Regions from separate parts of the Kitasatospora sp. NPDC085464 genome, predicted to be linked through region 2. Evidence: riboswitches for the same ligand, from Rfam matches in the RefSeq annotation. Region 2 holds a riboswitch; the other holds the start of a gene.
What was found. Region 2 has a riboswitch for cobalamin ahead of ACIGG8_RS00485 (FecCD family ABC transporter permease). Riboswitches for the same ligand answer to the same signal wherever they lie in the genome.

Region 1: it holds a riboswitch for cobalamin, as region 2 does, so the genes downstream of both, ACIGG8_RS08510 (CoA-acylating methylmalonate-semialdehyde dehydrogenase) here and ACIGG8_RS00485 (FecCD family ABC transporter permease) in region 2, are expected to answer to the same signal.

What each region holds. Positions count from the first base shown of each region.
Region 1 is NZ_JBITTM010000007.1:202,820-207,183, forward strand. Features, by position in the region: gene ACIGG8_RS08505 (SLC13 family permease) at 1-1,233, opposite strand, end outside; cobalamin riboswitch at 1,759-1,950, shown strand; gene ACIGG8_RS08510 (CoA-acylating methylmalonate-semialdehyde dehydrogenase) at 2,152-3,651, shown strand; gene ACIGG8_RS08515 (acyl-CoA dehydrogenase family protein) at 3,648-4,364, shown strand, end outside.
Region 2 is NZ_JBITTM010000001.1:110,671-115,034, forward strand. Features, by position in the region: gene ACIGG8_RS00470 (CGNR zinc finger domain-containing protein) at 1-416, shown strand, start outside; gene sodX (nickel-type superoxide dismutase maturation protease) at 420-782, opposite strand; gene sodN (superoxide dismutase, Ni) at 1,040-1,435, shown strand; cobalamin riboswitch at 1,518-1,643, shown strand; gene ACIGG8_RS00485 (FecCD family ABC transporter permease) at 1,779-2,861, shown strand; gene ACIGG8_RS00490 (ABC transporter ATP-binding protein) at 2,960-3,760, shown strand; gene ACIGG8_RS00495 (ABC transporter substrate-binding protein) at 3,794-4,364, shown strand, end outside.

The DNA.
Region 1 (4,364 bases), on a different contig from region 2:
CCCCCACAGTGCCACCACGGCCGTCACCAGGGCAGCGGGCACGACGAGCAGTCCGAGCCGGGTGAACTCGCCCAGGCCGACCTCGGTTTCGTGCTCGCGCACGATGCGCCGCCACAGCAGCGTGGCCAGCGAGCCGGCGTAGGTGAGGTTGGGGCCGATGTTGACCCCGAGCAGCACCGCCAGCACCGCCCCGGCGCCGGACGGCACGGCCAGCGGGAGCAGGACGAGGGTGGCGGGCAGGTTGTTGATGACGTTCGCGAGCACCGCCGCCAGCGCCGCGGTGCCCAGCAGCGCGGGCAGCGAGGTGCCGTCGGGCACGAGGTGCCCGAGCGCGGAGGCCAGCCCGTTGTCGACCACGGCCCGGACCACGATGCCGAGCGCCAGGACGAAGGCCAGGAACGGTACGGCGGCCGAGCGCACGATCGCCACCGGGGTGGAGCGCCGCCGGACCAGGGCCCGGACGGCGAGCACCAGCGCGCCGGCCAGCGCCGCCCAGGCCGGATCGACGCCGACGATCGAGGTCAGGACGAATCCGGCGAGCGTGCAGGCGACGGTGACCAGCGCGAACAGCGGCATCTCCGGCGCCTCCGCCTCGCCCGCGGCCGGGGCGCCCGCGTCGAGATCGGCGGCGAAGAACCGGCGCAGCACCACGTACTCGACGGCGATGGCCGCCAGCCACGGCAGCGCCATCAGTGCGGCGAACCGGGTGAAGCTCAGCCCGCTGGCGGCGAAGGCCAGCAGGTTGGTGAGGTTGGAGACCGGCAGCAGCAGCGAGGCGGTGTTCGACAGGTGGGTACAGGCGTACAGGTGCGGTTTGGGGCGCGCGCCGAGCCGGGCCGCGGTGACGAACACCACCGGCGTCAGCAGCACCACGGTGGCGTCCAGGCTGAGCACCGCCGTGACCACCGAGGCGACCACGAACACCTGCACCAGGAGCCGCCGCGGACTCCCGGCCGACGTCCGGGCCATCCACGCCCCGCAGGCACGGAACAGGCCCTCGTCGTCGCACAGTTGAGCCAGCACCAGCACGGCTGCCAGGAACCCGATCACCGGCCCGAGCCGCTGCGCCTCGGCCACCGCGTGGTCCCAGGAGATCGCGCCCGTGGCGATCGCCAGCCCGGCCGCCGGGACCGCGACCACCGCCTCCGGCCAGCCCCACGGCCGTACCACCGCGCAGACGAGTACCAGCACCAGCAGGCCGACGGACAGCGCTTCCGCGGATGACGTACTCAGGGTCTTGCTCCTCGCAGGTGACGGTGACCACCCACCCGATCCGGAAACTCGCAGGTGAGCCGGTAGGAATGTACCGGTTGGCCGCCGTACCGCCGGTGTCGGCGCGGGGGAGGTGCGCGGTGGGCACGGCCCCGCTGTCCGGGGCCCACCCGCTGCCTCGGCCGGCGCGGGGGCGGCCGGGCGTCCGAGGCCGCGCGCGGCACGGCTCTGTCCACGGCTGGGGAGGACGCGCTGGGAATCCCGGCCCGGGCCGCGGCACCGACTACAACGAGTCCCGGGCCGCCGTCGCCGCCTCATCCAGTGGCCCTGCGGTACGGGCGCGAACCAGCAGTTCCAACGGCGCGCGGCGTGAGGTAGCCACCCTCGCCTCCCATCCCGGGAGCCGGGGGCCGGAGGCTCGCCGACCGGGGGCCGCGCCCGGCTGCGGGGTGGCCCCCGGGTCGAGCGGGCCGATCGCGCCATCGGCCCGGCGCCCGGTGCGTGGGACCCCGATGACGCGGCGCGCACCCGGACCTCTGGACTTACTAGGACGTCCAACTATATGGTCGACGGCAGGTCCGCGGTGTCAGGGAAGCCGGTGTGAGTCCGGCACGGTCCCGCCACTGTGACCGGGGAGTCCGCCCTCGCAGGAGACGGCCACTGGCAGCCAGCCGGGAAGGCCTGAGGGCGTGCGGTGATCCGGGAGTCAGGATACCGGCCGCGGGTGATCCGTGTTTTCCACGAGGATGGAGACGACACGCATGACTCCGGGCTGCTCCCGTTCCGCTGCTCCTGGTGGTCCCGTGCCGATGGCCGTCGGGGCCCACCTGCCCTGACGGTCCGTCAACCACCGCAGCCGGGGCGGCGCACGACCGTGCGCCCCGCCGTCCGGCGGCGGCCTCCATTCCTCCTCTCCCGACCCGTTGAGAGAAGGAACCGATGGTCCGTGAACTGACCCACTTCGTCGCCGGGAAGCGCACACCCGGGACGTCCGGTCGCTTCGGCGACGTGTACGACCCCAACACCGGCCGGGTGCAGGCCCGGGTGCCGCTCGCCGACCGCGCCGAGGTCGAGGCGGTGATCGCCGACGCCGCGCAGGCCCAGCCCGCGTGGGCGGCCTGGAACCCGCAGCGCCGGGCCCGCGTCCTGCTGCGCTTCCTGCAGCTCGTCGAGCAGGAGAAGGAGGAGCTGGCCCGGCTGCTGTCCGCCGAGCACGGCAAGACCGTCGCCGACGCCCACGGCGACCTCCAACGCGGCCTGGAGGTCGTGGAGTTCGCCGCCGGGATCCCGCACCTGCTGAAGGGCGAGTTCAGCGACAACGCCGGCACCGGCATCGACGTCTACTCGATGCGCCAGCCGCTCGGCGTCGTCGCGGGCATCACGCCGTTCAACTTCCCCGCGATGATCCCGCTGTGGAAGGCCGCGCCCGCGCTGGCCTGCGGCAACTCCTTCGTCCTCAAGCCCTCCGAGCGTGACCCGTCGGTGCCGCTGCGGCTGGCCGAGCTGTTCCTGGAGGCCGGGCTGCCGCCGGGCGTGTTCAACGTGGTCAACGGCGGCAAGGAGGCCGTGGACACCCTGCTGGAGGACCCGCGGGTCGAGGCGCTGGGCTTCGTCGGCTCGACCCCGATCGCCCAGTACGTCTACGCGACCGCCGCTGCGCACGGCAAGCGCGCGCAGTGCTTCGGCAGCGCCAAGAACCACATGATCGTGATGCCGGACGCGGACCTCGACCAGGCCGCCGACGCGCTGATCGGCGCCGGCTACGGCTCGGCCGGCGAGCGCTGCATGGCCATCTCCGTCGCCGTCCCGGTCGGCGAGGAGACCGCGGACGCCCTGGTGGCGAAGCTGGTCGAGCGGATCGCCGCGCTCAAGGTCGGCCGCTCGGACGACCCGGCGGCGGACTTCGGCCCGCTGGTGGGCCGCGACGCCCTGGAGCGGGTCCGCGGCTACCTGGACCTCGGGGTCGAGGAGGGCGCCGAACTCGTCGTCGACGGAAGGGACTTCCGCCTGGAGGGGCACGAGGACGGCTACTTCCTCGGCGCCTCGCTGTTCGACCGGGTCACCCCGGAGATGCGGATCCACCGCGAGGAGATCTTCGGCCCGGTGCTCACCGTCGTCCGCGCCGCCGACTACGAGGAGGCGCTGCGCCTGCCCAGCGAGCACGAGTTCGGCAACGGCGTGGCCATCTACACCCGGGACGGCGACACGGCGCGGGACTTCGCCCGCCGGGTGAACACCGGCATGGTCGGCGTCAACGTGCCCATCCCGGTGCCGATCGCCTACCACACCTTCGGCGGCTGGAAGCGCTCCGGCTTCGGCGACCTCAACCAGCACGGCCCGGACTCGATCCGCTTCTACACCCGCACCCGCACCGTCACCTCGCGCTGGCCCTCCGGGGTCAAGGAAGGCGCGAGCTTCACCATGCCGACGATGGGATGAGCGCCGTGCACGATCTCACCGAGGACCAGCGCGCCATCGCGGAGACGACCCGGGCCTTCGCCGACGAGTACCTGGCACCGAACGCCGTCGAGTGGGACCGGACCAAGCACTTCCCCGTGGACGTGCTACGCAAGGCAGCGGACGTCGGTCTGGCCGGCGTCTACGTGCGCGAGGACGCCGGCGGTTCCGAACTCTCCCGCCTGGAGGGGGTGGTGGCCTTCGAGGCGCTGGCGACCGGCTGCCCGTCGATCGCCGCCTACCTGTCCATCCACAACATGGTCGGCTGGATGATCGACCGCTACGGCAGCACCGCGCAGCGCTCCCGCTGGCTGCCCGGCCTCTGCACCGCCGAGCACCTGGGCAGCTACTGCCTGACCGAGCCCGGCGCCGGCTCCGACGCGGCGGCGATCGCCACCCGGGCCGTCCGGGACGGCGACCACTGGGTGCTGGACGGCGTCAAGCAGTTCATCTCCGGGGCAGGCGACTCCCGGATCTACGTGGTGATGGCCCGCACCGGTGGACCGGGAGCCGACGGGGTCTCCGCGTTCGTCGTCGAGCGGGACGACCCCGGCGTCTCGTTCGGGCCGAACGAGCGGAAGATGGGCTGGAACGCCCAGCCCACCCGGCAGGTCGTGCTGGACGGTGTCCGGCTGCCCGCCGACCGTCTGCTCGGCGCCGAGGGCGAGGGCTTCCGGATCGCCATGAGCGGGCTG
Region 2 (4,364 bases):
GGACCCGGCTGCGCGGGGTCTTCGAGGCCGCCGCCGACGGGGACGAGACCCGCGGCGTCGACCTGCTGAACAGCCTGCTGATGGAGTACCCCGTCAGCCCGCTGATCTCCGGGCACGACTACCTGGACGACGCCGGACGGCCCCGCTGGCACCTGCACCTGGCCGACAACTCGCCGACCGCCACCGCGCACTTCAGCGCGGTCGCCTGCATGGGCCTGGCCGTCCACCTGACCGAGCTGGGCGGCGACCGGCTGGGCATCTGCCAGGCCGCGCCCTGCCGCAACGCCTACCTGGACACCTCGACCAACCGCTCCCGCCGCTACTGCTCGGACCGCTGTGCGACCCGGGCCAACGTCGCCGCCTACCGGGCCCGCAAGCGCCAGGAGGCGGAGGCCGCGCTGGGCGGCGGGCAGTAGGCGCTAGACGTCCTCCACCCAGGCGCCGAGGCGGCGGGCCAGGCCCGGCACCCGGGCCAGCCGCGGGGCGAGCAGCAGCCGCTCCAGCCGGCGGCCCGGCGCCAGCCAGGACGGGCGCGGGCTCAGCCGCAGCAGCACCCGGCCGAGCACCAGCTCGTCCGGGACCGCGCCGTAGCTGCGGCTGTCGCTGTCCACCGGACGGTTGTCGGAGAGCAGCCACCACCCGCCGGGCCGGCGCCCGGCGGCCCGCTTCACCACCAGCAGGTCCTGCTGGAAGGGGTGGCGGAAGAGCACCACCGCGCCCGGCCGGATCGGCGCGCCGTAGCGGACCAGCAGCCGGTCGCCCTCGCGCAGGGTCGGGACCATCGACGGACCCGCCACGTCGACGACCCCGAACGGCAACACGCCGCCCCCGGTCCGGCCCTCCGGTTCCGCGCTCCGTGCCACGACTCCTCCTCCCGCACGCCCGCCCCCAGTCTGCCGTACGGACCGTCACCTGTTCGGTGTCCGGATTACCCCGGTTCCGGGTCCGCCTTTTGCCCTAGGCCCACCGCCCGATCGCGAAACCACGAGGGCGGAAGGGTAATCTCGGGCGCGGGAAGACGATCTAAGGAAGGACTCCCATGTTCTCTCGTCTGTTTGCACCGCGTGCCACCGCTCACGCCCACTGTGACCTGCCCTGTGGCGTGTACGACCCGGCGCAGGCCCGGATCGAGGCCGAGTCGGTCAAGGCCACCCAGGAGAAGTACCAGGCCAACGAGGACCCGCACTTCCGTGCCCGCGCCATCATCATCAAGGAGCAGCGCGCCGAGGCCGTCAAGCACCACATCTCGGTGCTGTGGAGCGACTACTTCAAGGCCCCGCACTTCGAGAAGTACCCGCAGCTGCACCAGCTGATCAACGACACCCTGAAGGCCGCCTCGGCCACCAAGGCGTCCACCGACCCGGCCACCGGCCAGGCCCTGCTGGACCTGATCGCCGAGGTCGACAAGATCTTCTGGGAGACCAAGCAGGCCTGAGCCTGACGCGTCGCCACCCGACCGCCCCCGTCCGCACCGCCGGACGGGGGCGGTCGTGCGTTCACACTCGGCCCGACCCCGGTAAGGGTTGCCTACCCTGAGTGCCTGTTATGCTGCCAGGGCGTCCGAGGGGGAAGTCCGGTGAGAATCCGGCCCTGACCCGCAACGGTGAGCACGGCCCGCACCCGCGGTGCGGCCGCGCCAGCCCGATCGCCCTCGGCCGTTGGACTCCCGACGACTCGCCGTGGACTGCGAGGGGACGGCGCCCGGGCACGCCCCCGGCCGGCGCCCACCCCGGCGCACCCGCGGCCCGAGGCAAGGCGCATCCGTGACCCGCGCACCCATGACCCGCGCATCCGTGACCCGCGTAGCCGGCGGCCCGTCCGTCCACCGGACACCCGTGGTCCCGCTCACCGTCGGCCTCGGCGCCGCCCTGCTGCTGTCGCTGGTCTGCGGGGTCGCGCTGGGCTCCTCCGGGATCGGGCTCCCGCACGTACTGCGGCTGCTGGGCGCCGGACTGACGGGCGGTCGGCTGGAGGCCGACGAGGCGGCCGCGTACGCCATCGTCTGGGAGATCCGGCTGCCGCGCACCGTCCTGGCCGCCGTGGTCGGCTCCGGGCTGGCCGCCACCGGGGTCGCCGTCCAGGCGCTGGTGCGCAACGCCCTCGCCGACCCCTTCGTCCTCGGCATCTCCTCGGGCGCGGCCGTCGGCGCCAACGCCGTCCTGCTGTTCGGCGCCTTCGCCACGCTCGGGGTGTGGGCGATCTCCGCCTCCGCCTTCGGCTCCGCACTGCTCGCGATGACGCTGGTCTACCTCGCCGCCCGCACCGCGTACGGGCTCACGCCGCTGCGGCTGGTGCTCACCGGCACCGCCCTCTCCTACGGCTTCGCCGCCGCCACCACCCTGATGGTCTTCGTCGCCGACCGCGGCGACGCCGCCCGGAGCGCCATGATGTGGCTGCTCGGCAGCCTCGGCGGCGCCACCTGGGGCTCGGTGCCGATCGCCGCCTGCACCGTCCTGGCCGGCCTCGCCCACCTCGGCTGCGCCGCCGGACGGCTGGACGCGCTCGCCATGGGCGACGAGACCTCCGCCTCGCTCGGTGTGGACCCGGACCGGATGCGCCGCGAACTGTTCGTGGTGACCGCCGCCGTCACCGGCACGGTGGTCGCGGTCAGCGGCGCGATCGGCTTCGTCGGGCTGCTGGTGCCGCACGTGGCCCGGATGCTGGTCGGCGCCGGGCACCGCCGGGTGCTGCTGGTCGCCCCGCTCGTCGGGGCGCTGCTGCTGGTCTGGGTGGACATCGCCTCCCGCACCCTGCTGGCACCCGCCGAACTGCCCGTCGGGGTGTTCACCGCCGTGCTCGGCGTGCCCGCCTTCCTGCTGATGATGCGTCGGCGCGGCCACGCCTTCGGAGGCCGACGGTGACCGACGCCATCCGTACGACCGGCCCGGCCGCCCCGGCCGGCTCGACCGCCCGGCCCGACCGGGCGAAGGCCCAGGACCTCGACGTCGACACCGTCTCGGTGGAGTCGGCCGGCACCCGGATCGTCCACGAGGTGAGCCTGGCGGCCGCCCCCGGGCAGGTGGTCGGCCTGGTCGGACCGAACGGCAGCGGCAAGTCGACCCTGCTGCGCTGCGTCTACCGGGTGCTGAAGCCCACCGGCGGGGCCGTCCGGCTCGACGGCGACGACCTGCACGCGCTCTCCGCGCGGGAGACGGCCCGGCGGGTGGCCGCGCTGACCCAGGAGCACTCCGCCGAGTTCGACTTCACGGTGGCCGAGGTGGTCGCCATGGGCCGGCTGCCGCACCGGCGCGGCCTCGGCGCCCCGACCCACGCGGACCGGGAGCGCTGCGCCGGCGCCCTGGCGAAGGTCCGGGCCGGGCACCTCGCCGAACGGGGCTTCCTGAGCCTGTCCGGAGGCGAGAAGCAGCGAGTGCTGTTCGCCCGCGCGCTGGTCCAGGAGCCGCGCCTGCTGGTGCTCGACGAACCCACCAACCACCTCGACGTCGCCCACCAGTTGGAGGTCCTGGCGCTGGCCCGCGAGGCCGGCCCGACGGTGCTCGTCGCGCTGCACGACCTCAACCTGGCGGCGAGCCACTGCGACCTGCTGTACGTCCTGCGGGCCGGCCGGATCGTGGCCTCCGGACCGCCCGCCGAGGTGCTCCGGCCCGCCCTGCTGGCCGAGGTGTTCGGTGTCCGGGCCACGCCGGTCCGGCACCCGGAGACCGGCGCCCTCCAGCTGCTGTTCGACCGCCTCGACCGCTCCCCCGACACCCGGCCGCCCGGGACCCGGACCGCCGACGCCCGTACCCCCGACGCCTGAACCACCGACGCCTGAACCACCGAAGGAACCACCGTGCGCACCAAGGCCGTTGCCGCCGCCGCCCTGCTCGTCCTCGGACTCACCGCCTGCGGCGCGGAGATCGCCCCCCGGCAGGCCTCGACCGGCTCCGCCCACTACCCGGTGACCGTGCAGAACTGCGGCGAGGAGCTGACCTTCCCGCAGAAGCCGGCCCGGGTGGTCACCAACGACGTCAACATCACCGAGCTGATGCTCTCCCTCGGCCTGGCCGACCGGATGGCCGGCTACGTCATGCCCGACGACAAGGGCCGGGTCGACAAGGTGCCGTGGAAGGACGGCTACCAGCAGACCGCCTGGCTCTCCAAGAAGGTGCTCACCAAGGAGATCGCCCTGGACGCCAGGGCCGACCTGGTGCTGGCCGGCTGGCACTACGGCTTCGACGAGGGCAGCGGCGTCACCCCGCAGGCGTTCAAGGCCCTCGGCATCGACTCGTACGTGCTCAGCGAGTCCTGCCGCAGCGGCAGGGGCACCGAACGCGGCGTGATGGACCCGCTGGACGCGCTCTACACGGACCTGGCCAACCTCGGCGAGATCTTCGACGTCAAGGACCGCGCCGACCGGCTGA